3 regions of the uncultured Devosia sp. genome follow, and region 2 is predicted to be linked to each of the others. Evidence: predicted binding sites of a transcription regulator. Region 2 holds the regulator's gene; each other region holds the start of a gene.
The links. Region 2 encodes LexA, which represses DNA repair genes until DNA is damaged. Its sites were predicted from a motif close to TGTTCNNNNTGTGTTCNG; they were not measured.
Positions count from the first base shown of each region.

Region 1: the regulator LexA is predicted to act here: its motif matches at 4,343-4,360, upstream of recA (recombinase RecA).
Region 3: the regulator LexA is predicted to act here: its motif matches at 1,736-1,753, upstream of ACFE8X_RS16700 (helicase-related protein).

Region 1 covers NZ_CAXTKA010000011.1:114,498-124,792, forward strand. The annotation lists gene cckA (cell cycle histidine kinase CckA) at 1-1,686, shown strand, start outside; gene ACFE8X_RS13475 (DUF2237 family protein) at 1,683-2,078, shown strand; gene ACFE8X_RS13480 (aldo/keto reductase) at 2,091-3,110, opposite strand; gene araD1 (AraD1 family protein) at 3,190-4,185, opposite strand; gene recA (recombinase RecA) at 4,442-5,518, shown strand; gene alaS (alanine--tRNA ligase) at 5,726-8,368, shown strand; gene ACFE8X_RS13500 (DMT family transporter) at 8,417-9,301, opposite strand; gene ACFE8X_RS13505 (DMT family transporter) at 9,392-10,295, opposite strand, start outside.
Region 2 covers NZ_CAXTKA010000005.1:93,642-103,936, forward strand. The annotation lists gene tpiA (triose-phosphate isomerase) at 1-211, opposite strand, end outside; gene ACFE8X_RS08035 (SurA N-terminal domain-containing protein) at 422-2,296, shown strand; gene trpE (anthranilate synthase component I) at 2,316-3,824, shown strand; gene ACFE8X_RS08045 (anthranilate synthase component II) at 3,856-4,455, shown strand; gene trpD (anthranilate phosphoribosyltransferase) at 4,452-5,477, shown strand; gene trpC (indole-3-glycerol phosphate synthase TrpC) at 5,470-6,279, shown strand; gene moaC (cyclic pyranopterin monophosphate synthase MoaC) at 6,279-6,761, shown strand; gene glp (gephyrin-like molybdotransferase Glp) at 6,758-7,963, shown strand; gene lexA (transcriptional repressor LexA) at 8,103-8,813, shown strand; gene ACFE8X_RS08075 (hypothetical protein) at 8,813-9,145, shown strand; gene ACFE8X_RS08080 (YybH family protein) at 9,167-9,538, shown strand; gene ACFE8X_RS08085 (IlvD/Edd family dehydratase) at 9,708-10,295, opposite strand, start outside.
Region 3 covers NZ_CAXTKA010000018.1:27,392-37,686, reverse strand. The annotation lists gene ACFE8X_RS16705 (DUF3108 domain-containing protein) at 1-684, shown strand, start outside; gene ACFE8X_RS16700 (helicase-related protein) at 1,857-4,928, shown strand; gene ACFE8X_RS16695 (RNA-binding S4 domain-containing protein) at 4,971-5,363, shown strand; gene fdxA (ferredoxin FdxA) at 5,511-5,849, shown strand; gene ACFE8X_RS16685 (CarD family transcriptional regulator) at 6,187-6,762, shown strand; gene ACFE8X_RS16680 (NAD(P)H-binding protein) at 6,812-7,699, opposite strand; gene ACFE8X_RS16675 (TetR/AcrR family transcriptional regulator) at 7,829-8,584, shown strand; gene ACFE8X_RS16670 (SAM-dependent methyltransferase) at 8,588-9,421, opposite strand; gene ACFE8X_RS16665 (ComF family protein) at 9,476-10,264, shown strand.

The DNA of each region.
Region 1 (10,295 bases), on a different contig from region 2:
ATCATCGATATCGACCTGGTGCGCCGCAATGGCACCAGTTTTCCCGTCCGGATGCTGCATCGGGCAGCGCGCATGGCCGATGGCGAATTGGGCGAGACGCGCACGCTGGTGCTCGACCGGTCCAGCGCGCCGGACATCGAGGAAGAATTGCGGGCGGCCGAAGTGCGGTTCTCGCGCTTTTTCAACGATACGCCGTTTGCCATTGCGACGCTTGATGTCGAGGGCCGCATCGTTCGCACCAATGCGCCGTTCGGGCGCATCTTCAAATGGTCGGGTGAGGAAAAAAGCCTGGAACTGCAGCCGCTGACCGATTTGATCGGGGAGGGTAGCCGAGAGAAGTTTGCCCGGGCGATCAAGGATGCGGCGGCACATCAGTCCGAGATCGAGCCGGTCGATGCGCTGCTCAACGCCGAGGGCGATCACGCCGTCCGGCTTTATGTATCCGGCTCGGAGATGAGCGCGGGCTCGCCCGAGCAGGTCAATGTCTATGCGCTGGACATGACCGACCAGCGCAAGCTGGAAGCCCAATTCGCCCAAAGCCAGAAAATGCAGGCAGTAGGGCAGTTGGCTGGCGGCGTCGCGCACGATTTCAACAATCTCTTGACTGCCATCATCGGCTTTTCCGATCTGCTGCTGCTCAAGCACAAGCCGGGCGATCCCTCGTTCAGCGAATTGATGCAGATCAAGCAGAATGCCAACCGGGCGGCGGGCCTGACCCGGCAGTTGCTGGCATTCTCGCGCCAGCAGACGTTACGGCCGCAAGTGCTCGAACTGCCGCTGATCGTGGATGATCTGACCGTGCTGCTCAAGCGCATGATCGGGGAGAAAAACACGCTGCAGGTCGAACATGGCCGCAATATCTGGCCGGTGCGCGCCGATCTGGTGCAGTTGGAACAGGTAATCATCAATCTGGTGGTCAATGCGCGCGATGCCATGCCTGGTGGCGGCACGATCACGCTGCGGACCGGTAACGTGACCAGACAGGAGGCCGAACGGCTGACCTTCAAGGGTATGGTGGCGGCCGACTATGTGCTGATCGAAGTGCAGGATACCGGCACGGGCATGAGCCCGGACATCATCGAAAAAATCTTCGAGCCGTTCTTTACCACCAAGGAATTGGGCAAGGGGACCGGACTGGGTCTGTCGACGGTTTATGGCATCGTCAAGCAGACCGAGGGCTTCATCTATCCGGTCTCCGTGGTCGGCGTAGGCACGACGTTCAAGATCTACCTGCCGCCCCATGATCAGGTCGAAGCCGAAAAGGTCATCGTGGCGGCCCCGGTGCGCGATCTGACCGGGCATGAGCGTATCCTGATCGTGGAAGACGAAGAGAGCGTGCGGGCGTTTTCCGCGCGGGCGCTGCGCACTACGGGCTATGAGGTGTTCGAGGCCGATGGCGGCGAAGAGGCGCTGGAAGTGCTCGAGGATCTCGATTTCAAGGTCGACCTGATGATCTCGGATGTCGTGATGCCGGAAATGGACGGTCCGACGCTGCTCAAGCATGTGCGCAAGACGATGCCGAACCTCAAGGTGATCTTTGTGTCCGGCTATGCCGAGGAAAGCGTGCGCCGCGATATCGAGGATGATCAGAGCGTTGAATTTTTGCCCAAGCCCTATTCGCTCGACCAGATCAATACCAAGGTCAAGGAAGTGCTGCAAAAGATCGACAAGGACGCCGACGCGTGAATATAGCCGGGCGTATCGAAGGACCGGCGGAGTTCAACGTGCTTGGGGAGCCATTGGAGCCGTGTTCGACCGATCCGCTGACCGGTTTTTTCCGAACCGGCTATTGCGCGGCCGGGCCGGACAGTGCTGCTCGCCACCTGGTGTGCATTGAGGCGAGCGACGACTTTCTGGGCTATTCGGCATCGGTCGGTAATGACCTGAGCTCGGCGCGACCGGAGTTCTCGTTTCCAGGCCTTCGCGCGGGCGACCGCTGGTGCCTCGTGGCGGAACGCTGGGCACAGGCCTTTGCGGCCGGCAAGGCGCCGCGCGTGGTATTGCGATCGACCAATCGGGCGGTGCTCGAGCTTATCGCGCTCAAGGATCTCAAGGCCCATGCGCTGGACTTGAATTGATCCGGGTTTGGCTCAGGCGGTGCCGCCGGGGATGGGCGTTCCGGGCGCCAGCAATCCGTCTGCCGCCAGGGTCGTCCAGAGTTCGCCGGGAATGTCGATCTGCCACCAGTCGAGGATGCCGTCGAGTTCGGCCGGCGAGCGCGGCCCGGGCAGGACGTTGCATACAGCCGGATGCGTTAATGGAAATTGTAGCGCAGCAGCGGGCAGGGGCACGTTGAAGCGGGCGCAAATTGCCTCAATAGCCTTGACCCTGGCGACGATCTCATCGGGGGCCTTGGCATAGTTGAAGGTGCCGCCGCCCACCAGAATGCCTGAATTGAATGGGCCACCCACGACGACTGAAGCGCCCCGCTCGATGCAGGTCGTGAGAAACGGGTCAAGCGAGGTTTGTTCGAGCAGCGTGTAGCGGCCGGCCAGCAGGAACACGTCCCAATCGCCGAGCGCAAAGGCGTCCATCAGTACCTCCCACTCGTTGACGCCCAGGCCGATGGCCTTGATCACGCCACCGTCGCGCAATTGCCGCAGCGCCTTGTAGCCGCCGGTGGCAAGCTGCTGCCAGAAATGGGCGTTGGCCTCCACGCCATGGGTGGCGACGCCGATATCGTGGACATAAACGATATCCACGGCGTTCACGCCAAGGCGCTGCAGGCTATCCTCGAACGAGCGCATCACGCCGTCATAGGAATAGTCATAAACCTGATCGAAGGGCAGGGGATCGACCCAATTGCCCTTGTCCTGCATGTCGGGACTGACCGGCTGCAGCAATCGGCCGACCTTGGTCGACAATACGGTTTCGGCGCGCCGTTCGCGCAGCACGTCGCCCACCAGATGCTCGGACCGGCCGAGCCCATATTGGGGGGCTGTGTCACAGTAATTTATGCCGCGGTCGAGTGCGTGGCCAATTGTGGCGCGGGCCTGATCGGGGGAAACGCCGGTAAAGATGCCGGCCAGCGAGGCGCCGCCCAGACCGAGCGTCGTTACCTCGAGCGCGGTCTTGCCAACGCGGCGTTTCTCGAAATTGAGCCTGGTCATGATGGTCCCTCCGACAGAGGGAGAACTGACATGTTAGTCGGGCGGCGTAAAGCCGGCGGACAAAATTTGCCCAGGCGGCTTAGTACAAATTACCGACGATTACCGGACGGTCGGCTTCGATGCGGATCGGATTGCGCAGGGGCGCGCCGAACTGGGTCTCTTCGATTTCGAACACATCGTTGGGCTGGGTGACGATGCCATCGGCAAAGCTCAGTGTTGCAGTGCCGAACATGTGGACGTGAATATCGCCGGGATTGCGGAACAGATCATATTTGAAGTGGTGATATTCGAGATTGGCGATGGTGTGGCTCATATTGTTCTCGCCGGACAGGAACGGCTTCTCCCAGATCACCTGTCCGTCGCGCCTGATGCGGGACATGCCCTCGATATGGGAGGGAAGGTCGCCGACGCGCAATTCCGGCCCGAAGGCACAGGCGCGCAGCTTGGAATGCGCAAGATACAGGTAATTGACGCGCTCGGTGACGTGATCGGAAAACTCGTTGGCGAGGGCAAAGCCCAGGCGGCGGGGCTGGCCGTTCTGATCGATGACGTAAATCCCGGCGATTTCGGGCTCTTCGCCAGCGTCGCGCGCAAAGGCTGGGGAAGGGATCGGATGGCCCGGATTGACGACGGTATAGCCATTGCCCTTGTAGAACCATTCGGGCTGCACGCCCTTGGTGCCATCGGCCGGCTTGCCGTTTTCCAGGCCCATCTGGAACATCTTCATGGAATCCGTCAGGGTGTCTTCGGTCTTGGTGCCATTGGCCTTGTGCATGGCGTCGCGCGTCGAGGCTGAACCGAGATGGGTGAGGCCGGTGCCGGTGACGTAGAGATGGGCAGGATCGGGATGATCGACCGGGGCCAACATGCGGCCCTCAGCCAGAACCGCCGCCTTGTCGACCGCGGCGCCCAGGCCTTTTTCGGCAATCAGGGCGCCAATCCCCATATTGCGGGCCAGTGCGGCGGTGGCGAGTTCATAAACGCTGTGGGCACCAGTGATCTGCCGGGCACCATCGCCGTCGACCTGGGCAACGGCACGTTCGCCATGCAAATCGAAAAACTGAATGAGGTTCATGGCTTGGCTCCCGCCCTTTACGCCCTGGCTCGGGCCCGTTGGGGCGCATAAAACGCAAGATGCTTGTCTCGGGCAAGCCCCAATTTGTATGATTAATGGATTAGGTCACGATAGGCTGGCATTTTCCCGCTCGAATCGCAAAACGGCTCTTGACGCGTGAAACAAAATGAGAACAAATAGGGCACATTGGATGCACGACTGAGTTCGGCCTTGGCGCGTTGCCAGCCCCTTTAGAGCGTGAAATAAGGAGAGAATCATGGCTAGCTCGCCGCTTCGCGTTGTTGAGGGTGGACCGATGGATAAGGACAAGGCGCTCGCGGCAGCTCTCAGCCAGATCGAGCGCAATTTCGGTAAGGGCTCAATCATGCGCCTTGGCGAAAGTGCCTCGATCGAGGTCGAGTCGATTTCCACCGGTTCGCTGGGCCTCGATATCGCGCTGGGCATTGGTGGATTGCCGAAGGGCCGTATCGTTGAGATTTTCGGGCCGGAAAGCTCGGGCAAGACCACTTTGGCATTGCATGTCATCGCCGAAGCGCAGCGCGCAGGCGGCATTTGTGCCTTTGTCGATGCCGAGCATGCGTTGGATCCCATTTATGCCCGCAAGCTGGGTGTCAATATCGATGACCTGTTGATCTCGCAGCCTGATGCCGGCGAGCAGGCGCTGGAAATCACCGATACGCTGGTGCGCTCGGGTGCGATCGATGTGCTGGTTGTCGACTCGGTGGCGGCGCTGACGCCGCGGGCCGAGCTCGAAGGCGAAATGGGCGACTCGCTGCCGGGCTTGCAGGCCCGCCTGATGAGCCAGGCCATGCGCAAGCTGACGGGTTCAATTTCGAAATCCAAGTGCCTGGTCATTTTCATCAACCAGATCCGCATGAAAATTGGGGTGATGTATGGGTCACCCGAGACCACTACGGGCGGCAATGCACTCAAGTTCTATGCTTCGGTGCGGCTCGACATTCGCCGCATTGGCGCGATCAAGGACCGCGAAGAAATCGTCGGCAACCAGACCCGCGTCAAGGTGGTTAAGAACAAGTTGGCGCCGCCGTTCCGCCAGGTTGAATTCGACATCATGTATGGCGAAGGCATTTCCAAGACCGGCGAACTGCTCGATCTCGGAGTCAAGAGCGGCATCGTCGAGAAGGCGGGCGCCTGGTTCTCCTATGACAGCCAGCGGCTGGGGCAGGGGCGCGAGAATTCGCGCCAGTTCCTCAAGGACAATCCGGCCGTTGCGGCAACGATCGAGCAGGGCGTTCGCGAAAGCTCAGGTCTGTTGGGCGAAGTGCTGTTGGCGGTTGCCGGCGACGAGGATAGCTCAAGCGACGCCGAATAGAACTATCCCATGCAGGGACCAAAGGGTGGTGCGCAAGCGCAGCCCTTTTTTTGCGTTTTGACGCCGGCGTTTGGACTCCGGCATTTTTCTGGGTCTGATGGGGCAAGGCCGCAGCAGCGATGCTGGACAGGGCGGGCGAGCCCGCGATAGAAAGCCCTACCTTTTGCGGCGCCGCCTCCTGCGCTAATTTCGCGATGAAAGTGTCTGATGACGAGCGTAAACGAAATCCGGTCGAGTTTTGTCGATTACTTTGCCCGCAACGGGCATGAGAGAGTGGCCTCGAGCCCGCTCGTGCCGCGCAACGATCCGACGCTGATGTTCACTAATTCGGGGATGGTGCAGTTCAAGAACGTGTTCACCGGTACGGAAAAGCGCCCCTATTCGCTGGCGACGACAGCGCAGAAATGCGTCCGCGCCGGGGGCAAGCACAACGATCTGGACAATGTGGGGTTTACCAACCGGCACAATACCTTTTTCGAAATGCTCGGCAATTTTTCCTTCGGCGATTATTTCAAGGCGCAGGCGATCGAACTGGCCTGGCAGCTGCTAACGCGCGAGTGGGGCCTGTCGCAAGATCGGTTGTCGGTCACGATCTATGAGGATGACGACGAAGCCCATGGGCTGTGGAAGAAGATTGCCGGCCTGAGCGACGACCGCATCGTGCGCCTGGGGGCAAAGTCCAATTTCTGGCAGATGGGCGACACGGGTCCGTGCGGTCCCAATTCCGAGATCTTTTTCGATCACGGCGACAAGGTGTTCGGCGGACCGCCGGGCTCGGCCGATGAAGACGGTGATCGCTATACCGAAGTGTGGAACCTGGTGTTCATGCAGTTCGACCAGGACGCGGCGGGCAATCGCGTGCGCTTGCCGCGCCCCTCGATCGATACCGGCATGGGGCTGGAGCGCATGGCGGCCGTCATGCAGGGGACTTCGGATAGCTACCAGATTGACCTGTTCAAGGCGCTGATCAGTTCGGCTGCTTCGGTCACCGGTGCCGATGTCGATGGCGGGGGCAATCGCAGCCTTCGCGTCATCGCCGATCATTTGCGCTCGATGTCGTTTCTGATCGCCGAAGGCGTGTTGCCGTCCAATGAAGGGCGCGGTTATGTGCTGCGCCGCATCATGCGCCGGGCCATGCGGCACGCGACGCTGCTGGGCACGGAAGAGCCGGCAATCTACAAGCTGGTGCCGGTGCTGGTGCGAGAGATGGGCCAGGCCTATCCCGAACTCGTGCGCGGCGAGGCGATGATCGCCGAGACGATCCGGCTCGAGGAAGGCCGGTTCCTCAAGACGCTAGGCCGCGGCCTGCAGATTTTGGCCGACGAAACCCGGAGTTTTGGCGACGGCGATACCCTGGCTGGGGATACCGCGTTCAAGCTTTACGACACGTACGGCTTCCCGCTCGATCTGACGCAGGACGCCTTGCGGACACGGGGCATCGCCGTCGATCAGGTTGGGTTCGATGCGGCGATGGCGCGGCAGAAGGCCGAGGCGCGCAAGAGCTGGTCGGGTTCGGGCGAGGCCGCGACCGATGCAGTGTGGTATGGATTGGCCGACAGCCTCGGGCCAACCGAGTTCCTTGGCTACGAGACCGAACGCGCCGAGGGCGAAATCACGGCGCTGGTCAAGGGCGGCGTCGTTGTCGATACGTTGGCGGCCGGCGACGAGGGTTTCGTCGTGCTCAACCAGACCCCGTTTTATGGCGAAAGTGGCGGTCAGGTTGGCGACAGCGGGGCCATCAAGGGCGACGGCGTAGCGGCGGAGGTGCTGGAAACGCAAAAGCATCATGGCGTGTTCGCGCACCGGGTCACCGTAAGCCAGGGCTCGCTCAAAAAAGGCCAGGCGCTGGAACTGCTGGTCGATCACGAACGCCGTTCGGCCATTCGCGCCAATCATTCGGCGACGCATTTGCTGCATGAGGCGCTTCGCCTGGTGCTGGGCGATCACGTGGCGCAAAAAGGCTCGATGGTGGCGGCGGATCGGTTACGGTTCGATTTTGTGCATACCAAGGCGGTGAGCCCGCAGGAACTGGCGGAAGTCGAGGATATCGCCAACACCATCGTGCTGCAGAATACGGCGGTGGAAACGCGCCTGATGGGTGTGGAAGAGGCCAAGGATTCCGGGGCGCGGGCGCTGTTTGGCGAAAAGTATGGGGATGAAGTGCGCGTTGTCGCCATGGGCGAGCCAACCGGCAACGGCCTGGGCTGGTCCGTGGAACTGTGCGGCGGCACGCATGTGGGGCGAACGGGCGATATCGGGCTGATTTCCATCGTGGCGGAAAGCGCGGTCGGTGCCGGCGTGCGCCGGATCGAGGCGCTGACGGGCAAAGCCGCGCGACAGCGGGGCAATGTCAATGTCGCCATCGTCGAGTCGGCGGCCTCGTTGTTGCGCACGCAGAGCCATGACGTGCTGGATCGCATTGCGGCGCTGCAGGACCAACTCAAGCGCGCCGACCGGGCGCTGAGCGATACCAAGCAGAAACTCGCCATGGGAGGCGCGGGTCCCGGGGCTTCGGCTGAAGCCGAGACCATCAACGGATTGGCTTTCGTCGGGCGGATCGTGGACGGATTGCAGCCCAAGGATTTGCGCGGACTGGTGGACCAGACCAAAAAGCAGGTCGGTTCGGGCGTGGTCGCGGTCATCGGCCTTACCGAGGATGGCAAAGCCGGGTTGGCGGTAGGCGTAACGGAGGATTTGGTCAGCCGGGTTTCGGCCGTGGATCTGGTGCGGGTCGGGTCGGCGGCGTTGGGCGGGCAGGGTGGTGGCGGGCGGCCGGACATGGCGCAAGCCGGCGGACCCGATGCAGGCAAGGCCCACGAGGCCCTGGCAGCTATCCGCGCCGCGCTATAGGTTTTGGCGGACATACCGGCTGCCGCCCCACAGGCGCAGCCGATTGGCTCACAAGCCGCTCCGGAAGAAGAAGACGCGCGGTTTCCAGCGGATCTTAGTTTTTTCGTCGAGCACGTTCATCAGCCCCGCGCCGAGAACCACGAAGACGCCGACGATGGCTACCGCGTCGGGAAATTCGCGATAGACAGCGGCGCCCAAGAGAATGCCCCAGATCAGTTGGCTATATTGCACCGGCGCGATCAGATTGGCGGGCGTGGCCTTGGTCGCCGCGATCAGCAGCAAGCCGCCGACGCCGCCGAAGGCGCCGCACAGGGCCAGGGTGCCAAATTGCTCCCAGTTCGGCCAGACGAAGCTGGGCAGCATCATCAGCCCGTTAAACACCACCGAATAGAGGACGACCACGCCGACCAGGCTGACGCGTTTTTCGTGTGGGGCGATGTGGCGCAGGATGATCGTGGTGATGGCGCCAAAGATGGTGCTGACGAAGGCCACGAGATGGCCAAGTTCCAGCGCGCGAAAGCCTGGGCGCACCACCAGGAGCACGCCGGCAAAGCCGATCAGCAGCAGTGCCCAGCGCAATGGGGTTACGTGTTCCTTGAGCACGAGCACCGACAGCAGGGTCACGAAAATCGGCGTGGTGAAGGCGATGGCATAGACTTCGGCGAAGGCGATGTGGGTAAAGGCGTACATCACGCAAGCGGTGGCGCAGATAGCGGTTACGCAGCGCATTTGCACCAGATAGGGGTGCTTCATCTGCAACATGTCGCGCCAGCGTTCGTGCCGGTTGGTCAGCGCCAGAGGTATGATGGAAAAGCCGGCGGTGAAAAACGCGATCTCGAAGACTGTGAAGCCCGGCCCGATGGCCTTGATCAGCGCATCGCCCATGGAAAAGCTGGCATAGGCCAGAAACGCAAGAATGACGCCGATCGGCATCGAACAGTCCGGATATGAGGAGTTCAGGTGGGGATTGGCCTACCATACAAGCGTCGGGGCGTCGCGTCGATGGCTAAAGTCCTGCCAATTCTAGATTTCGGGTCCCTGAACTTCGGCTATATCTGTCGGCGAAGCGGGTCGGCGCGCGCGGTATTCGGCGAAGCGGCCGGCGACACGGGCGCGGGTACCGTCAAGCACGACATTGACCAGGCCCGACAACGTTACGACCGCCATGCCGGCATAAGCAGCCAAGTCCGGATGTTCGCCATAAAAGAATGAGCCAAGGCCAATGGCCCAGAGTATCTGGATATACTGCACCGGCGCGACCTGGCTGGCAGGAGCGTTGCGGGTCGCGGCGATCAACAGGATATGGCCGCCTCCAACCAGGCTGCCGCTCAAGGCCAACAGGGCCAGTTGAGCCGGTGTCGGCACGATGAAGCCGGGGATCATCAGCACGGCATTGACCGTGAGCAGATACAGGGCCGGCACGGCAATCAGGCTCACGCGCTTTTCGACGCTGGCAACGACGCGCAGAACCGTCGTCGTGGTGGCGCCAAACAGGGCGCAGCCGACTGCCGCCAGATGGCCCGGTTCGAGTTCACGAAAGCCTGGACGGACCACCAGCATGACGCCGCAAAACCCGATGATCAGCAAAGTCCACCGCGTGCCGTCCACTGCCTCCTTGAGCAGGAGGACGGAGAGCAGGGTAATGAACAGGGGCATCATGAAGACGAGCGAATAGGTTTCGGCAAAGGGAATGTTGACGAACGCATAGGTGACCAGAATGGACGACACGACGCCGCTGAAGGAGCGCAGATGCACCAGGCGAGGGTGCACCAGGCGAAACGCGTCGCGCCAGCGTTCGTTTTTGGGTTTGACGAACATGGCCGGCAGCAACGAAAACAGCGCGACGAAGAAGCTGATTTCAAACACGCTGAGCGACGTGCCGAAGCCTTTGATGACGGCGTCGCCACCGGAATAGATCGAATAGGCG
Region 2 (10,295 bases):
GGCAATCCTGGCCGCCGGCGAGAATGCCGCTGGTGGAGCCCTGGGACGCGACTGCGTGGAGCATGGTGGCGGGCGGACAGATGATGACCATGGCCCGGGGTGCATCGCCGGTGGTCAAGAGCGCGGCGAGTTCCTGCAGCTCGCTAAGCGAGGCCCGCGAGCCGTTCATTTTCCAGTTTCCTGCGATTACGGGCGTGATTGTGGTTGTCACTCTTGCAGCTCCTGCCTCTTGCACCGGAACGGGCTTTGCCCTAACCCCGGCTGTCCATGCGTGTTCTGGCTAGAAAAGGGTCTCCCCTTTTTCGCGGAACGCTTTACTAGTATCCCGCCGCGTGGGCCGTAAAGCCCACGGTTCAAATCCGGCGTGTCCGGCCCGATCAACGGGGCGAACGCGCCACCATTGTGTAGTGGAACGTCCGACATGCTCGATAGTTTGCGCGTCTTTGCAAAATCCTGGCCCGGCAAGGTGATGGGCGCCTGCCTGCTGGTGGGGCTCGCAGGCTTCGGCATCAACAACGTGATCACGGATCTGGGCTCCAACAACGTGGCCAAGGTGGGGGGCGTCGACATCACGTCGCGCGACTTCCTGCGCGCTTATCAGTTGCAGCTCAACCAGGTGTCCCAGCAGATCGGTTCGGTGCCGACGCCGGACGAGGCGATGAACCTGGGCATTCCCTCGGCAGTGCTGCAGAACCTGGCGCAGGACGCGGCGGTCGACCAGATGGCGGATGGATTTGGCCTCGGCGTTTCAGAGAACAAGCTGGGCGACCTGCTGCGCACGGACAGCAATTTTGCCGGCACGCTTGGCAATTTTGATCCGACGCAGTTCCAGGCCGTGTTGCGCCAGAGCGGGCTGACGGAAGCCGAATATTTCGACGGCCAGACGGAGTCGGCGCGGCGGCAGCAATTGATCCAGTCGCTGTTTGGAGACATCACGCTGCCCAAGGCGGCGTCGAGCCTGGTCAACCGCTATGCCGCCGACCAGCGCACCATCGACTACATCATCGTGGGCGAAAACAGCGTGGCCACGCCGGCGCCGCCGACCGATGCCGAGCTCAGCACCTATCTTGGCGCCCACCAGGGCGAGTTTCGCACCTTGGAAACCCGCACCGTGCAGTTGCTGGCCCTGTCGCCCGAAACGCTGGCGGCGACCAAGACCATTTCCGAAGACGCGATCGTGGCCGAATATGAGCGCACCAAGACCGGCATGACCACGCTGGAGCGCCGGACCATCCAGCAGGTGGTGTTGGCGACGCCCGAGCAGGTTACGGCATTCGAGGGCGGCGCGGCGGCGGGCAAGACCTTTGCGGCGCTGGTTGCGGAAAACGGGCTGGTGCCAACCGATATCGGCACGCTGGCGCAGCGCGAGATCACCGACGCCAACCTCGCGACGGCGGCGTTCGGCCTGGCCCAGGACGGCTATGGCGTGATCGACGGGGTGACGGGCAAGCGGGCGATCCACGTTTCGGCGATCGAGGCGGGGCATACCAAGACGCTGGCCGAGGCGCATGACGAGGTTGCCCAGGCCCTGGCGCTGACCCAGGCCAAGGCCGAGATTGCCGACGTGCTCGACCAGGTCGAGGAATTGCGCGCCGCATTCCAGCCGCTCAGCGAAATCGCCGGCCGGTTCGGGCTGCAGCTCTACGAGGCTTCGGTGACCCAGAGCGGGGCCGAACTGGCTGTATTGCCGGTGCTGGCCGAGGCGGACCGGCCCAAGGCAGTGCAGGCGATTTTCAAGGCGGAGCAAGGCAAGCTGACCCCGGCGATCACGCTGGCTGGCAATGCCAATGTGTGGTTCGACCTGGAAAAGATCGACCTGGCGCGCGACCAGACGCTGGACGAAGTACGCGACGCGGTCAGCACGGCCTGGACGACCGAAAAGGTCAACGATGCGGTGGTCGCCGAGACGGATTCCATCGTCAAGCAGATGGATGCGGGCCAGTCGCTGATCGATGTGGCGGCGTCGCTGAGCCTCGTGCCGCAAGCCAGCCTGCCGTTCAACCGGTTCGGGGCGGCGGATACGGCGATCGATGGCCAAGTGGCGTCGGCGGTGTTCGCGGGCGGGCCTGAGCATCATGGCTCGGCGGTCAATGGGGAGGGCGACCATATCGTTTTCCAGGTCAGCGCGGTGACGCCGGCCGAAGGGCCGCTCCAGACACAGGCGAATGCCTCGCTCGACAATGAAGCGCGCATCGGCATCTATGGCGACTTCGTCAGCGCGGTGCGCGACGAGGCTGGGCTGCGCATCAACCAGCAAGCGCTGACGCAGCTTCTGGCGGCGGGCGCTGCCCAGTAACATCAATCGGACAGCGGCCATGGACGACGAGGGCTATCAGCGTTTCGCGGAGCAATACGATGCTGGCAAGTCCCAGATCGTATGGCGCCGCGTCGTCGCCGACCTCGAAACGCCGATCGGCACCTATATGAAGCTGGCGGCAGGGCGCACGAATACGTTCCTGCTGGAATCAGTGCAAGACGGGGCGATCCGCGGCCGTTATTCGATCGTCGGGCTGGAGCCGGACGTCATCCTCAAGGTCGAGCATGGGCAGGCCCTAATCAACCGCGCCGCCCATCTCGATGCCGAGCAGTTCGAGCCGGTCGCGGAGGCGCCGCTGGATGCGCTGCGCATGCTGGTCGCCGGCTCCAAGATCGAAGTGCCGCCCGGCCTGCCGCCACAATCGGCGGGGATCTACGGGTTTTTGGGCTATGAGATGGTCCGCTACATGGAGGTGCTGCCCGACAGCAATCCGGATCATCTAGACCTGCCCGAGGCCATGCTGATGCGGCCGGCGATGCTGGCGATCTTCGATACGCTCAAGGACGAACTGTATCTGACCGCGCCGGTCTATGTGCGCCAGGGCGTTTCGGCGCGACAGGCCCATGAAGCGGCGCAAAGCCACATCGAGGACGCGATTCGGCGGCTGGGCCAGGCCTTGCCGACCACCCCTGCCCTGCCGGACCTGGAAACCATCGCGGTGACCAGCAATACGAGCAAAGAGCAATATGCGGGCATGGTGGGGAAGGCGAAGGACTACATCACGGCCGGCGATATTTTTCAGGTGGTGCTGAGCCAGCGGTTCGAAGCGGAATTTACCTTGCCGCCGACGGCGCTGTATCGGGCGCTGCGCCGGACCAATCCCTCGCCCTACATGTATTTCCTTGATTTCGGGCGGTTCTCGGTGGCCGGGTCAAGCCCGGAAATCCTGGTCAAGGTGCAGGACGGGGACGTCACCATTCGGCCCATCGCGGGCACCCGCAAGCGGGGCGCGACGCCGACGCGCGATCAGGAACTGGCGGCCGAACTGCTCGCCGACCCCAAGGAATTAGCCGAACACCTGATGCTGCTCGACCTGGGCCGCAACGATGTGGGGCGGGTCGCCAAGATCGGCACGGTCAAGGTCACCGACAAGTTCTTCCTCGAATACTATTCCCATGTCATGCACATCGTTTCCAACGTGGTGGGCGTGCTGGATCCCAAGTATGATTTCGTCGATGCCTTATCGGCCGGGTTTCCGGCGGGCACGGTGTCCGGCGCGCCAAAAGTGCGGGCGATGGAAATCATCGACGAACTGGAGACGTCGCGGCGCGGGATTTATGGCGGGTGCGTTGGGTATTTTGGGGCGGATGGAACGATGGACACCTGCATCGTGCTGCGCACGGCCATCCTCAAGGACGGCATGCTTTATGTGCAGGCCGGCGCGGGCATCGTGGCGGACAGCCAGCCGGCGCTAGAGCAGATGGAGTGCGAAAACAAGGCGCGCGCCCTTTTCAGCGCCGCCGAGGAAGCGTTACGCTATGCCGGCGAAGCCCGGATCGGGCAATAGTGCGTTGCACCACGAGGTCCGGGACCCCAGAATGACCAGAACACTCGTCATCGATAACTACGACAGCTTTACCTACAACCTGGTGCACTTTCTGGGTGAGCTAGGGGCGGATATAGCCGTGGTGCGCAACGACAAGATCACGCTGGATGAGATTGGGGCGATGGCGCCGGACGCGATCGTGCTGTCGCCCGGGCCCTGTACGCCGAACGAAGCGGGCATTTGCCTCGCGCTGATCGAGCGGTTCAAGAGCCAAACGCCGATTCTGGGCGTGTGCCTGGGCCACCAGGCGATCGGCCAGGCGCTGGGTGGCGACGTGATCCGCGCGCCGCACCTGGTGCACGGCAAGACCAGCAAGATCAACCACACGGGCCGGGGCCTGTTTCGCGGCCTCAATTCGGGGTTCGAGGCCACGCGCTATCATTCGCTGATCGTCAAACCCGACACGCTTCCCGAGACCCTCGAGGTGACGGCGACGACCGATGACGGGCTGATCATGGGCATGCAGCACACGAGCCTGCCAGTGCATGGGGTGCAATTTCATCCCGAAAGCATCGCCTCGGAAAACGGTCACGCGCTGCTGCAGAATTTTTTGAACCTGGCGCGCGATTTCAACCAGAAGAAAGCCGCCTGATGGACTTAAAAGCGGCCTTGCACAAGATCGCGGCCAATCGGGACCTCACGGGCGAGGAAATGCGCGGTGCCATGAGCACGATCATGGAGGGCGGCGCGACGCCGAGCCAGATCGGCGCCTTTCTGATGGGCATGCGGGTCAAGGGCGAGACGGTTGGCGAAATCGCAGCAGCCGTATCGATCCTGCGCGAGAAGATGGTGGTGGTGGAAGCGCCCGAACACGCGATCGATATCGTTGGTACCGGCGGCGATGGGGGCGGCACGCTCAATATTTCGACGGCAAGCGCGATCGTCGTCGCGGCGGCCGGGGTGCCGGTGGCCAAGCACGGCAATCGGGCGCTGTCGTCCAAATCGGGCGCATCGCAGGTGCTCGAGGCGCTGGGGGTGCGGCTGGACCTGACGCCGGCCGAGATTTCGCGCTGCATCAAGGAGGCCGGCATCGGCTTCATGTTCGCGCCGTCGCACCATCCGGCGATGCGCCATGTGGGACCGTCGCGGGCCGAAATGGGCGTGCGGACCATGTTCAATCTTTTAGGGCCACAGGCGAACCCTGCCGGCGTGCGGCGCTATGTGCTGGGGGTTTATGCGCAGGAGTGGGTGGAGCCGGTCGCGGCGGCGCTGCTGGCCAACCGCGCCGTCAAGGCCTGGGTGTTTCATGGCAGCGACGGGCTGGACGAGCTGACCACCACGGGGCCGAGCTTTGTGGCCCAGATCGCGGGCGGCGATCTGCGCAGTTTCGAGGTTTTGCCCGAGCATGCCGGGCTCAAGCGCAGCGACCCCAAGGATTTGCTGGGGGGCGATCCGGCGTACAACGCGGCGGCGATGCGGGCGCTGTTCGAGGGCGCGCCCGGGGCCTATCGCGACATTGTGCTGCTCAATTCGGCGGCGGCGCTGATCGTGGCGGAGGCAGCGCCGGACCTTCGGAGCGGCGCCGACATTGCCGCATCCATCATCGACAGCGGCAAGGCGCGGCAGACGCTGGCGCGGCTGGTCGCGGTGTCCAACGGGCAAAGCCATGACTGATATTCTCAAGCAGATCGAAGCCTATAAACGCGAGGAAATCGCCGCGGCCAAAGCGATGCGGCCCTGGGCGGAAGTGGTGGCTGAAGCCCATGACCAGCCGGCGCCGCGCGGGTTCTTGCGGGCGATCAAGGCCAAGCGGGCGGCAGGGCAATACGCGCTGATCGCCGAGGTCAAGAAGGCCAGCCCCTCCAAGGGGCTGATCCGCGCGGATTTCAATCCGGCCGAGATTGCGCGGGCCTATGAAACCGGCGGCGCCGCGTGCCTGTCGGTCCTGACGGACCGGCCGTCGTTCCAGGGATCGCCCAGCTATCTGATCGAAGCGCGCGCGGCGACGCAACTGCCGGTCTTGCGCAAGGACTTCCTGTTCGAAACCTACCAGGTTGCCGAAGCGCGGGCCTGGGGCGCCGACTGCATCCTGATCATCCTGGCTGCCGTGGGCGACGACGTTGCCCGCTACCTGCTCGATGCGGCCGAGGAATGGCACATGGACGCGTTGGTGGAAGTGCATGACCAGCTCGAGCTGGACCGGGCGCTGGCGCTCGACGCGGCGTTCATCGGCATCAACAATCGCAATCTGCGCACCTTCGAGACCAGGCTGGAGACGTCCATCGATCTTGCCAGCGGCGTTCCGGCCGGCACGGAGCTGGTCAGCGAAAGCGGCATCATGACCCATGAGCATGTGCGCCGGCTGGACCAGACAGCGGGCATCGGCACCTTTCTCGTCGGAGAAAGCCTGATGCGGCAGGACGACGTTGTCGCCGCCACACGGGCCTTGCTGATGGGCCTGCAGGGCGTGCACTGATGGCGGCAAGCGGGCTGACCCATCTCAACGCCAGGGGCGAGGCTCACATCGTTGACATTGCCGACAAGCCGGTGACCCGGCGGCGGGCGGTGGCGCAGGCGCGGATCACCGCCCAGGCGGACACCGTCATCGCCATCATGGGTGGCGCGCTCAAAAAGGGCGATGCGCTGGCGATCGCCCGGATCGCCGGCATCATGGCGGCCAAAAAGACCGCCGAACTGATCCCGCTCTGCCATGCGATTGCCTTGACCAGGGTCGAGGTCGATATCGTGGCCGAAACCGCAACGACGATCGTTGTCCGGGCGAGCGCGGAAACGCTGGCGCAAACCGGCGTGGAAATGGAAGCGCTGATTGCCGCGTCCACCGCAGCGCTGACGCTGTACGACATGGCCAAGGCAATCGATCGGGCCATGACCATCACAGATCTCTGCGTACTGGAAAAATCGGGCGGCAAGTCCGGCGATTTCGTGCGTGCACCATGAGCCTGTTGCCGGTCGAGCATGCGATCACCAAGATTTTGCAGCGCGTGCCACCGATGCAGACCGAGCGCGTCGCCCTGCCCCAGGCAGCCGGCCGCGTTCTGGCCGAAGCGATGGTGGCCAGCCATGACCAGCCGCCGTTCAACGCCAGCGCGATGGACGGTTACGCTGTGCGGGCGCGGGACGCGGCGCCGGGCGCCAGCCTGCGCATAATCGGCATGTCGCAGGCCGGGGCGGGTTTTGCCGGGGTGATGGGCGCTGGGGAATGCGTGCGCATCTTTACCGGCGCGCCGGTTCCCCAGGGGGCGGATGCGGTGATCATGCAGGAACTGGCGAGCGTCAACGGGCAGCATGTCCGGTTTGCCGAACAGCCGCAGCCGGGACGCAGCATAAGGCCAATGGGCAGTGATTTTGCCGTTGGGCAGACGCTGGTTGAGCCCGGCACGCGGCTCAATGGCCTGCACCTGGCGGTGGCGGCGGCGGCAAACGTGCCGACGCTTATGGTGGGCCGACAGCCGGTCATTGCGCTCTTGGCGACCGGGGACGAACTCGTGCCGCCGGGCAGCAGGCTTGGCGCGGACCAGATCGTGGCGTCCAACAGCTATGGGCTTGGGCCCCTGCTCGCGCCTTATGGCAGGATCGTCGATCATGGGATTGCCGGGGACGATCGCGCCGGGCTGACGGCGCGGCTGCGCGACATGTTCGCGGATGAACCCGATATCGTGGTCACGACCGGGGGAGCCAGCGTCGGGGATCATGATATCGTCCAGGACGTGCTGGTGGCGCTCGGCGTGACGCTGGATTTCTGGCGCATCAATATGCGGCCGGGCAAGCCGCTGATGTTCGGCACGCGCGGCAAGACGCTGGTGTTCGGCTTGCCGGGCAATCCGGTTTCGGCGCTAGTGACCGCAGTGGTGTTCATCAAGCCGGCATTGCGGCTGTGGCTGGGCGCAGGCGCGGCGCCGGGGCGGTATTGGCGCCTGCCGCTGGCGGCGCCTACGCCGCCGAACAGCGTCCGGCGCCATTTCATGCGCGCCCAACTGGTGCACGAGGAGACCGGGACGGCCCTGCGGCCCATAGCGGAAGTGGATAGCGGGCATACATCGTCGCTGGCGCAGGCCGACATGCTGATCGTGCAGCCCGAGCACGACCCCGGCCAAGCGACGGGGACGATGGTGGACGCAATCAGTATCGGGCAGTTCTAGGCAAGTCCGGCAAGGACACAGGCAGTCGATTTGCTTGCCCGACTAAATTTAACTGGTCGCGCCTGTGGGATATTGCAGAACATAACTGGAACACGTATGCTCGTTCAGTCTTTGTTCCGATTCCCGACCGAGGGGCCCAATGCTCACGCGCAAACAACACGAACTGCTGATGTTCATTCATGAACGGATGAAGGAAAGCGGTATCCCGCCCTCGTTCGACGAAATGAAAGACGCGCTTGACCTGGCGTCCAAGTCGGGCATCCACCGGCTAATCACGGCGCTGGAGGAGCGCGGCTTCATCCGGCGCTTGCCCAATCGAGCCCGGGCGCTGGAAGTGGTCAAGCTGCCCGACTCGATGAACCCGTCGCTGGGTGGGCGCAAGTCGCGGTTCGAGCCAAGCGTGATCGAGGGCAACCTGGGACGCGTGGCGGCACCGCCGATGCGCGGCACGGTGGAGGATTATGCCCGGCCGGTGTCGATTCCGGTAATGGGGCGGATTGCGGCCGGCACGCCGATCGAGGCCATCCAGAGCCATTCGCACACCATCTCGGTGCCGCCCGAAATGCTGGGCGCGGGCGAGCATTTCGCGCTGGAGGTGCGCGGCGACTCGATGATCGAGGCGGGAATTTTCGATGGAGACACCGTGCTGATCCGCAAGCAGGATTCGGCAGGGACCGGCGAGATCATCGTGGCGCTGGTCGATGATGAGGAGGCGACGCTGAAGCGCCTGCGCCGCAAGGGCAATACCATTGCGCTCGAGGCGGCCAATCCGGCTTACGAGACGCGAATTTTCGGGCCCGATAGGGTCAAGGTGCAGGGACGGCTTGTCGGGCTGCTGAGGAAATATTGATGCGTTTTGCCCTGATTCTGGTTGGACTTCTTATGCTGCCACAGGCGCCGGCATTTGCCCAGGAAGCAAGCGCCAGTGAGACACGATGCTGGGTGGGAAACATCACGTTTTCGGCAGGCATGGCGATCAGCGCCGGTGACGGGACCGCGGTATGCAAAGCCGGAAGCGGATGGACGAAGGCCGAGGCCGCGACGCCCGTGGCCGGGTGCCTGCTCGAGGGTAAGTTGTCCTCGGCGGGCGCTATCGTGGGTATTCGCAACAATGACAGCTTGCTGCTGCAATGCGATGCCGGCGGGCGCTGGGTGACGATCGATACTGCCGCGCAGAGCTAGCGGTGCGGCGGAGGCATCCAAATGGCCGATAGTGCCGAAGAGGTCATGGCGCTCTATCGCGCGCGTATTAACGGCCATGACTTCGACCGGCTGGCAGCCCTGATCGCCGACAATGCGGTGTTCTGGTTTGGCGATGGCTCGCATGTTGGGTTGGCCTCGATCCGGGCGGCGTTCGAAGCGACGTGGAAACGGTTCGAGAACGAAACCTACTGGCTGGAAGATCTACAATGGCTGGCCGTTGGTAGCGCGGCCGCCTCATGTATCTATGGGTATTGCTGGCGAGCCACGATCGGCGGGGTGGAGCGATCGGGCCAGGGCCGAGGGACCTCGGTGGTTCGCGACGGCAGGACCGGCTGGCAGATCGTGCATGAGCATTTGAGCGCTTTGCCTTGATCGCGTTGGCAGATGCAATCGCAGCCTTTGAGGTATCGAGCGTCGGTGTTGATCGGGCTTTTGAACCGAGGTGGGGGTCGTCTGCGTTCACCGAAATACGCCACTGCCACCTAGGCGAAAAAAGGCCCGCCAATTTGGCGGGCCCGTTGTTTTTCGGTTGGCGTTCTGACTAGTGATTGTCGCGCGGGATGCCGTTGGTCTGGGCGATGCGCTGGTATTTTTCGGCGGGCTTGAGGATGGCGCCGTCGCCGAGCTGGCCGACGATGCCGCGCTGGATTTCCTGCCAGGGGGTCTGGTGCTTGGGGAATTTATAGCCGCCCATGGATTCCAGATCGGCGCGGCGCTTCGCGATTTCGGCGTCGGAAATCAGGATATTGGCCTGACCCACATTGAGATCGATGCGGACGCGATCGCCGGTGCGCAGGATTGCGAGGTTACCGCCTGCTGCTGCCTCGGGGGAAGCATTGAGGATGGAAGGCGAGCCGGACGTACCCGACTGGCGGCCATCGCCGATGCAGGCGAGAGCGGTGATGCCCTGCTTGATGAGGTATGCGGGCGGGCGCATGTTGACGACTTCGGCCGCACCCGGATAGCCGATCGGGCCGGCGCCACGCATGAACAGTAAGGTGTGCTCGTCGATTTCGAGAGCCGGATCATCGATGCGGTGGTGGTAGTCCTCGGGACCGTCAAACACCACGGCCTTGCCCTCGAAGGCACCGGGGCTGGCCGGATTGGCGAGATAGCGATCACGGAATTC
Region 3 (10,295 bases), on a different contig from region 2:
ACGTTAGGCGGCATCAACGTGGCCAATGTCGATGTGGACCTGACCGATAGCGGCGGGCGCTACAGCCTTGATCTGGAAGCCAAGGTGGCCGGACTGGGTGCGTTGGTGTCGAGCGGCACGGCCAGCGTGACGGCCAGCGGTCAATCGAGCGTGCCGCAATTGACCAGCCAGCAGTTCGACCTGGAGACCCGGGCCAATGGCGAGGTTTTCACGGTGGATGTCAGCTATGCGGGCCATGACGTATCGGCGTTCCGGGTCGATCCGCCGTTGGTGGACAATTACAACCGGGTGCCGATCGAGCGCTCGCATCTGAGCAATGTGGGGGATGTGCTGTCGGCCTTCGTGGTCAAGGGCGGGGCGCTGGACAAAGCTTTGTGTCGGCGCAAGCTTGCGGTGTTCACCGGGGTCGAGCGCTTCAACATCGTCATGGCCTTCGCAGCCGAAGACCAGGCGACTTCGCCGCGCACCGGTTACCAGGGGCCGGTCATCCTATGCAATCTGGATTACCAGCCGATCTCGGGCCATTTTACCAGTTCGGAAATGACCAGCTACCTGGCCGATAGCGACCGCATCCTGATCTGGTACGCGCCATTGGGCGAGACGGGATATTTCATTCCCTACCGCGTGCTGCTGACCACCAGCGTAGGCGATCTGTCCATGGTGCTGACGGCGATGACGCCTTAGCCGGCGCCGACCTGATTTTTCCTTTATTTTGATGCTGCCGGGGCGGGTCGAGCACTCGCGGCGGCGCTTTGCTGCGGCGACACGCTTGTCCCGGCCTGGGACGGTCAACGGGTTTTTCGTCAATTTCGCGTCGGGAAAGGGTTGGAAACCAGCGCGGGAGAGATGACGGCCGGGATCGACGACGGCAATCGGGTTTTAACCTGTCGTTCAGAATGGGCGTTGGGCAGGGCCGAATTCACGGTCTGGTCACGAAGATGAACGGCTTTTTGGGGAAAAGCGGGTTCGCTCCGGCGGACGATGAACGCCTGGTGGGTGGCGGTGGGTCCGACCACCAGGGGCGGGGGGTGAACAAAGGCGCACTGGCACGGTTCGCCCGATTCGATCCGTGTTCGTTCGGGGTTTGATGCGGGGGTTAACGGGGGATGCGGTTGGGCTCTTGGACTGTTTCGGAACGGGAGCTTTGGATAGTTCGTCCCTGCGGCTCGCTCGGAAGTCTCCTTGATGGGAAGGCAATGGGTTATGCGAGCATAATCCTGCCAGTGCCACCGGGCAGCTCCTCCCTCGTCAGGGAGAGGATGGTTCGGGGCGCGCGAGCATGGATATGGGGGATGGTAAACCCCCACCTTGTTCCTCCCCCTGGAAGGGGAGGCGTTGACTGCGAGATTTGTCAAAGGTCTGGGCTAGGGACGATAGCCCTGCGCTTGGTGGGGAAGGCAGGGTGATTAGCCGCGGATGCGTGTCCCGGGTCGGGACGGTCAATAGTGGACTTCCGCAATTTAGGAGTTTGAACGCCTTTGCCGGCTTGGGACACAGACTGAATGCTCAAGAAAAATAGCGGGTTGGGGCTTTAACGATCGCTTCATGTTTGGGCTTTGGAGGGCAGATTCGGCGGTTTGTTAAGTATCGCGTAACGATCTTGAACGGGACTTGCGGTTTGAGGCGGCCGGCCCGGCGCGTCACAAAGATGTTAGTGGGTTCGGCGGTATCGACCTACCAGAGTTAGACCGGAACAAAGTGAGACTCACCGAGTCTCATCGATTCGGTTCCGGTTTGTTCGCGGCCCGTTCTGTCACCAAACGGACATGGATTTCCGTCGTTTGTTGTGTCCTGTTGTGGGACGTTGCGCGTTCTGGCACTTCTATCGGGCGCCCCGGCGTCCTACATTGGCGACGATGACTTTCTCACCATATTCAACGCTCAAGGCGATTCTCGGGCCCACCAATACCGGCAAGACCTATTTTGCCATCGAGCGGATGCTGGCCCATCCGAGCGGCATGATCGGCTTGCCGCTGCGGCTGCTGGCACGCGAGGTCTATCATCGCGTGGCGGAGCGGGCAGGGGAAGGCGCCGTCGCGCTGGTAACGGGGGAGGAGCGGATCGTGCCGCCCCGGCCGCGCTATTGGGTGTGTACGGTGGAGGCGATGCCCACCGACATCAAGGTCGATTGCGTGGCGATCGACGAAATCCAGACGGCGATCGATTTCGACCGTGGGCATGTGTTCACCGACCGCATCCTGCATGCGCGCGGCATGAGCGAGACGCTGTTGCTGGGCGCCGCGACCATGGCGCCGGTGATCAAGCGGCTGTTGCCCAATGTGGAAATCATCGACCGACCGCGATTCTCCCAGTTGAGCTATGCCGGCTCCCGGAAGATTTCGCGCCAGCCGGAGCGCTCGGCGATCGTGGCATTCTCGGCCCGCCAGGTCTATGCGATTGCCGAGCTGATCCGGCGCGAGCGGGGCGGGGCGGCGGTGGTGATGGGGGCGCTGAGCCCGCGCACGCGCAATGCGCAGGTCGAGATGTACCAGAATGGCGATGTGGATTTTCTGGTGGCGACCGACGCCATCGGCATGGGGTTGAACCTCGATATCCATCATGTGGCCTTTGCCGACGACACCAAATTCGACGGGCACCAGAGCCGGCCATTGACGCCGGCCGAGCTGGGGCAGATCGCCGGGCGCGCGGGGCGGCATGCGCGCAATGGCACGTTCGGGGTAACGGCGGGAACCGAAGGGTTCGACGACGAGATGATCGTGGCACTGGAAACCCACGATTTCGAGCCGATCAAAGTGCTGCAATGGCGCAACAATGCGCTGGATTTCTCGTCGATCCCGGCCTTGCTCGACAGCCTTGAGCGGACGCCCGAGCAGCGCAGCCTGACGCGGGTGCCGATCGCCACGGACCAGCGGGCGCTGGAATTCGTGGCCCGCAACGAAGCGGGCGCCCTGGCACGGGGGCTGAGCGGGGCCAAACTGTTGTGGGATGTGTGCCAGACCCCGGATTACCTGGGGATTTCACCGGCTGCGCATGGCGAAATCATCACCCGGATCTATTCCGACCTGATGCGCAAGCAGGCGGTGAACCCCGACTGGATGGCCGAGCAGGTGCGGTTTTGCGACAATTCGAGCGGCGATATCGACACGCTTAGTAACCGTATCAAGCAAATCCGCACCTGGACGTTTGTCGCCAATCGCAAAAACTGGCTTGCGGACCCAGTCCATTGGCGCGAAAAGACGCGGGATATCGAAGATCGGCTGAGCGATGCTCTGCACGAGCGATTGACCCAGCGGTTCGTCGACCGCCGCACCAGCGTGCTGCTCCGACATCTGAAAGACAAACGTATGGCATCTGTCGAGATCAATAGCCAAGGCGAAGTGCGGCTGGAAGGCCATCTTATCGGCACGCTCGAAGGCTTCCGCTTCACGATGGCGCGCAGCGAGGGCGAGATCGACGCCAAGGGCGTGCGCTCTGCTGCCGACCAGGTGGTGGCCCCCGAAATCCACAACCGGGCCGAGCGCCTGGCGGGGGCGCCGAACGAAGAGTTCGTCCTGGCGACCGACGGGCGGATGCGGTGGAAGGGCGATGTCGTTGCCGAACTGCTCGAGGGTGACGCGCTGCTGCGGCCGCGCATTCTGCTGCTGGCCGACGAAAGCCTGACCGGGCCCGATCTGGAGCGGGTGCAGGAGCGGCTGGCCTTGTGGCTGCGCCACCATATCAACACCGTGCTGGAACAACTGATGGTGCTGGAAGCACCGGCCGACCTGGAAGGGGGGGCGCGCGGCATCGCGTTCCAGCTGTTCGAGGGCCTGGGGCTGATGCCGCGGGCGCAGGTGGCCGAGGAGGTCAAGAACCTCGATCAGGACGTGCGCGGCAAGATGCGCAAGCTGGGCATCAAGTTCGGCGCCTATCACATCTACCTGCCGCTCAGCCTCAAGCCCGCGCCGCGCGAATTGGCGCTGATCCTGTTCGCACTCAAGCATGGCGGCATCCGCCAGCCGGGCGTGACGGACCTGCCCCATATCGTGCTCAGCGGACGCACCTCGTTTCTCATCGATCCCGGGGTCGACCAGCAGCTCTATGAAATTGCCGGCTTCAAGGTGGCGGGCAAGCGGGCGGTGCGGGTCGACATCCTTGAGCGGCTGGCTGATATCATCCGGCCGCTGATCGCGGTCGATCCGAGCCGGTTTCAGGGCGAGCCGCCGATGGGCGCTGCCGAGGGCAACGGGTTTCGCGTGACGGTCGAGATGACCTCGCTATTGGGATGTTCGGGGGAGGACTTTGCGTCGATTCTGAGCTCGCTGGGCTATCGGTTGCGACGGACGCTCAAGGTCGTCGAGCCTGTGGTGGCCGAAGCGCCGATAGCGGAAGCGCCGGCGCTGCAAGCGGTGCTGGTGGACAATCCGAGCGAAATCGAGCCTTCGGCCGTTGCGGAAATCGAAGCCGTGCCCGATGAGCCGGTGGTCGAGCCCGAAATTGCAGCAACGACGATCGTCGAAGCCGCACCAATCGCGGCAGTGGACCTGGTCGCAGTGCCGGTAGAGGATGCCAAGCCGGTCGAGCCGGAGTTCGACGAGGTTTGGTTTCCCGGCGGCAAAAGGGTACAGGACACTGCCAAGCGCCAAGGCCGGCCGCGGCGCGGTCCGCAGCGTCCCGAAGGGGAAGTGCAGCAGGTGCGCCCACCGCGGCCCGATCGGACGCGACCCGCCGATGCACCGCCGCAGCGGATCGTCAATCGTCGGCCCGAGGGGGAAGTGCAGGACCTCACCAAGGCGCAGCACCTCAATGGCAAGGCGCGGTTCGAAAACCGGGCCAAGGCCGAAGCGCGGCCCAAATTCGAGAAGCCGCGCAGCGAGCCGGCGCGGCAGGACAATACACGTCCGGTACGCGAGGAGCGCAAGGTGGTCTATGATCCCGACAGCCCGTTCGCGGCGCTGGCGGCGCTGCGCAACAAGAAGCCCGAGTAACGATTGGCAGGAACGGGAACAGGGGCGGTTCGCCCCCAAGGCTTGGCTCGCAAGGAGCGGCTGGACAAGTTCCTGTTTTTTTCACGCGCCATCAAGTCGCGCACGCTGGCGCAGAAGATCATCGAGACCGGGGCAATCCGGGTCAATTCGGAAAAAACGCTCGATAGCGACCACATGGTGGGCGCCGGCGACGTGCTGACCATGGCGATCCATGACCGGATCGTGGTGTGGAAGATCCTCGATCCCGGCACGCGGCGGGGACCGGCGAGCGAAGCGCAGGGACTATATGAGGATCTGTCGCCCGAGCCGCTGCCAAGAGCCGAGCGCTCGCCCTATGAGGCCGCGATCGCGCAGCGCTCGGATGGCGCCGGGCGACCGACCAAGAAGGAGCGGCGTGAGACCGATCGGCTCAAGGACGATGACCAGAGTTCGTGACGAGCGGGAAGGGTAGAGCCTGCTGCGATTGCAGGTAACGGCGACAACAGCGATCCGCCGGGGAGCCTTGCAGCGCGCGGAAAAAGGGTCTAGCAACCCGCTGGCAAGCCCTTTCCATTCCCGTTTCCCCCAAGAACCGCCCGCCAGATGACCTATATCGTCACCGACAATTGCATCAAGTGCAAGTATACCGACTGCGTCGAAGTGTGCCCGGTCGACTGCTTTTACGAGGGCGAGAACATGCTCGTCATTCATCCCGACGAGTGCATCGATTGCGGTGTCTGCGAGCCCGAATGCCCGGCCGAGGCGATCAAGCCGGATACCGAAAGCGGGCTGGACCATTGGCTGCAGATCAACACGAAATATGCCTCGGTCTGGCCGAACCTGAGCGAGCGCCGCGATCCGCCGGCCAACGCCAAAGAGTTCGACGGCCAGGAAGGCAAGTTCGAGAAGTATTTTTCCGAAACGCCCGGCGAAGGCGATTGAGCCGCTGATGTTCGGGTGATGCCTGGCCGCAAGTGGCAGCTTTCCGGCGCCCAGGGCTCAGGTCGCTGGATGCACCAGGTGTTGATTCGTTCCTTTTGATTTTGCTGAAATTTTGTGCTATGGTCTGTCTACATGCAGCCAAGCCCGTCACCAGAGTGCCGCCAGGCACATTTTTTTTGACAAATCATCGATTGATGCTGAGCGCGCCGGAAAGCGGACCGGGCGGGCAGTGAGCCTGACTGCGTCGAGTGTGCCCCTTGCGGGGATTGAACAGTACGGAATGGACGGTCCTTCCCGCAGGGAACTGTCCATCGGGGCGTCAAACAGGAGTTATCTCATGGTAGCCAAAAAGACCACGCAGCGGCTTGGATTCAAGATCGGCGAATTTGTCGTGTATCCCGCTCATGGCGTCGGCATGATCGTGGCGATCGAAGAGCAGGAAGTCGCCGGCCTGACGCTGGAGCTGTTCGTCATCAGCTTCGAGCAGGACAAGCTGACGCTGCGCGTTCCGGTCGCCAAGATCAAATCGGTCGGCATGCGCCATCTGGCCGAGGAGGATATGGTCGCCCAGGCCCTGACGACCGTGACCGGCCGCGCGCGCGTCAAGCGCACCATGTGGAGCCGCCGTGCCCAGGAATATGAAGCCAAGATCAATTCGGGCGATCTGATCGCCATTTCCGAAGTGGTGCGGGATCTCTATCGCAGCGAAGAGCAGCCCGAGCAGAGCTATTCGGAACGCCAATTGTTCGAGCAGGCGATGGACCGCATGAGCCGCGAAATCAGCGCCGTCAACAAGCTGACGCTGACCGAGGCGATCCAACTGATCCAGCGCAACCTGGCCAAGTCGCCGAAACGCACCAAGGCCGATGCCGCCGAAGCCGATGCAGCCCCGGACGAAGAAGCTGCCGCATAAAGGCTTGCCGGTTTGAACTTGAAAAGGCCGGCGAACACGCCGGCTTTTTTTATGGGGCCTGGATCGCCTTGGCCGCGGCGATGTGGGTGGCCATCACCTCGTGCATGGCGATCGGCGGGCGATCGAGCAGGCGCTCCAGCGTGGGGTCGATGGTGCCGAACTCGCCGTGCCGGCTGGCGACGTAGAGGCCAAGGGCAATAGCGGCGCGGTTTTCAGGCACGCCGCGGGCTGCCATGAGCGCCAGAAAATCCGCATCGGCAAGTGTTTGCCGCGCAACCGGGTGGCCCAGCAGCCTTGCGGCAAGATCAGCCAGATCGGCGAGATCGAGTGCGTGGGAAGCGGTCAGCGGCGGCGTCGGACCTTCGAAACCGCCGTCCTGGGCCAGAATGATCGCCGCAGCTTCGGCCAGATCGGCATGCGTGGTCCAGGCAACCCTGCCGTCGGCGGGTGCGGAGAGCCTACCGGTGTCCAAGGCGTTGCCCAAAAGGGCAATGCCGCTCGATGCATAAAAGCCGTTTCGAAGGGCGGTCCAGGCGAGGCCCGACTGCGCCAGCATGTCTTCGGTCGCGGCGTGGTCGAGCATGGGCGGGAAGGCTGAGGCGGCGCCGGCGGCCATATGGCTGGTGTAAACGATCCGTCGCGCACCCGCTGCGGCGGCCGCGGCAATGGCCAAGCGATGCTGGGCAATGGCGTCGCCGCCGGTGGCCCTGGCGTTGGAGGAGACCAACAGGAGTTGGCTGGCGCCTTCGAAGGCGTGCGGCAGGGTCGTCGGGTCGGCGAAATCGGCTTGACGGACGCGGACGCCGCGATCGGCAAGCGGTCTGGCCGCCTCGATGTCGCGGACGCTGACGCCGATCCGGGCGGCGGGAATGCGTTCGAGCAATTGTTCAGCGATGGCCCGGCCCAATTGGCCGTTGGCCCCGGTAATGATGATCATGATGGTTTCTCCCATGACGAGCCAACAAAGCGCGCCGTTATCAGCGATCAGGTTGTACTGTTATCACAGATAAAGATCGCTAACAAGTTCGTGCTATCGATGGAAACATAATGGTGATATTATGCAGCCATGAGCACAGGCGACGCGCAAATCGGTTTGGACATCGATACCGCCCGGGGCGATGTGCGGGCGCGCATTATTGAGGCTGCGGCGGTGCTGCTGGCCCAAGGGGGGCGTGACGCAGTCACGACGCGCGCCGTGGCGAGCGCGGCGTCGGTCCAGGCGCCAACGATCTATCGCCTGTTTGGTGACAAGCGCGGACTGCTCGATGCGGTGGCCGAGCATGGACTGGCTGCCTATATGGCGGGGAAGGCCCAGCGCCCGCCGCATCCCGATCCCGTGCAGGACCTGCGCGACGGCTGGGACACCCATATTGCCTTTGGCCTGGATCATCCGGGCCTGTTCGCCATCATGAGCGGTGATCCTGGCCCGCGGCAAGTGTCGCCCGCGGTGACGATCGGGCTGGAGGTGTTGCGGGCGCGGATCAAGAGAATTGCATTGGCGGGGCGGTTGCGGGTCGCGGAGGAGCGGGCCTTGGCGTTGGTGCAGGCCATGGGGGATGGCGCGGTGCTCACGCTGCTCAATATGGCCGAAGCGCAGCGCGACCCAGGCCTGGTCGAGGCAGCGCGCGAGGCGGTCATTGCGGCTATCGTGGCGGACACGCCGTCGCGCCAGCAGGCAGGTGTGGCGGGCGCCGCGATCACCTTGCGGGCCGCCCTGCCGCAGGCGATGTCTCTGACGAACGGCGAACGGGGCTTGATGGGGGAATGGCTGGACCGTCTCGCCCGCAGTGAGGTGTCCCGACCAGAGGGATCGGAGGCCTAGGCGTTATTTTGCCTTGTTGCCCAGGACCTGCGTCATGCTGACCGTCGCGCTACCCGGTTGCAAGGGCTGTTGCTGGCTTTCGTGGGGACGCCAGCCGGAGAGCCAGATCAACTCGAGCGTGGCGCGGATGCGGCCATCGGGGTCGGCGTCTTTTCGCGCATAGGCCTGGGCGGCGGCGGTGAGCAGGGTGCGTGTGGCAAAGCGCCGGGACCGATCGTGGAGCGGATTGGCGGCGCCGAGCGCCTTGAGCTCGGCCATCAGGGCAAAGGGGGAGGAATAGCGCACGATGTGGGTTTCGACATCGGCAACGGGCAGGGCAAGGCCGGCGCGTTGCAGCAGGGCGCCGGCGTCGCGCACCTGGATGAAGGGAGCGACGCGTGCCGAGGCGCCGCCCGAAAGTTCGGCATCGGTGGCAAGGAAAGCCTCGCGCAGTTCGGTCAGCGTATTGCCACCCAGGGCTGCGGCCAGCAGCAGGCCGTCGGGAGCGAGACGGGCGCGCAATTGGGCGAGGTAGCCAGGCACGTCGTTGACGGCCTGGAGGTGGAGCAGGGAAACGATCAGGTCGAATTCGCCGTCCGGAAGCGCGGGCAGTTCGCCGTCCGGCGTAAAGGCGGGCAGGCGGATATAAGCAAATTCACCCTTGGCGGTCCGGCCGGTGGCGGGCAGTCGGGCGATATCGGGGCCGATCAGCAGGGCGCGCGGAAAATCGCGGATCAGGGAAAGCAGGCGCTCCTCCAGATCGCCCAGCACCAGGTCCATGACGAAATCGTCGCCACTGCGACGCGCCAGGCGGCGGGCAATCAGCTCGGCGTCGAAAATTTTTGGCGGCAGGGCCATGGGCGGGGGCGACAGCGTTGGGTTGCGGTGGCAGTATCGGTGCTTATGGAGAGCATGGACGAGGTTGTCAAAACCGAGGCGCTGCACCACCGCGTGATCGCCGGGCTGCGGCGCGCCGGTGGCTTGCTGCTCGATCAGCTCTATCCGCCGGCATGCCTGCAGTGCGAGGCGCCGATGGCGGTGAGCGATGCTTTGTGCGGCCCCTGTTTTGCCCAGTTGCGGCCGATCACGGCGCCGCTCTGCCCGCGGCTGGGAGTGCCGTTTGGCGCCTTCGTCGGACCGGAGGCCCTGTCGGCCGAAGCCATAGCCGAGCCGCCGCCATTCGGGCGAGCTCGGGCGGCGGTGATTTACAATGAGGTGGCACGCACCCTGGTGTCGCGCCTCAAATATGGCGACCGGCCGGAACTGGCGCGGTTTTGCGCGCGGCTGATGGCGGCGGCCGGACACCAGTTGTGGGACGGCAATCCGGTGCTGGTGCCAGTGCCGCTGCATCCGGGGCGACAGCGCGAACGGCGCTATAATCAATCGGGCGAACTGGCGCTGGGCATTGCGCGCCTGACCGGGCTGGCAATGGACCCGCATCTGGTGCGGCGGACCAAGCGAACGCGCCAGCAGGTGGGGCTGAGCAGCGACGGGCGGGCGCGCAACGTGGCGGGGGCGTTCGCGGTGCATCCCGACATGATAGCGCGATTGGCAGGGCGGCGCGTGGTGCTGGTGGACGACGTCTATACGACCGGCTCCACCGTCAAGGTGGTGACGCGGACCCTGCTCAAGGCGGGGGTGGCCCATGTGGACGTGATGACCTTCGCGCGTGTTGTCATTGGCGCGGAAATGCCCATATAGCTTTGAGGAAACGCCAATACTTTCGGAGAGT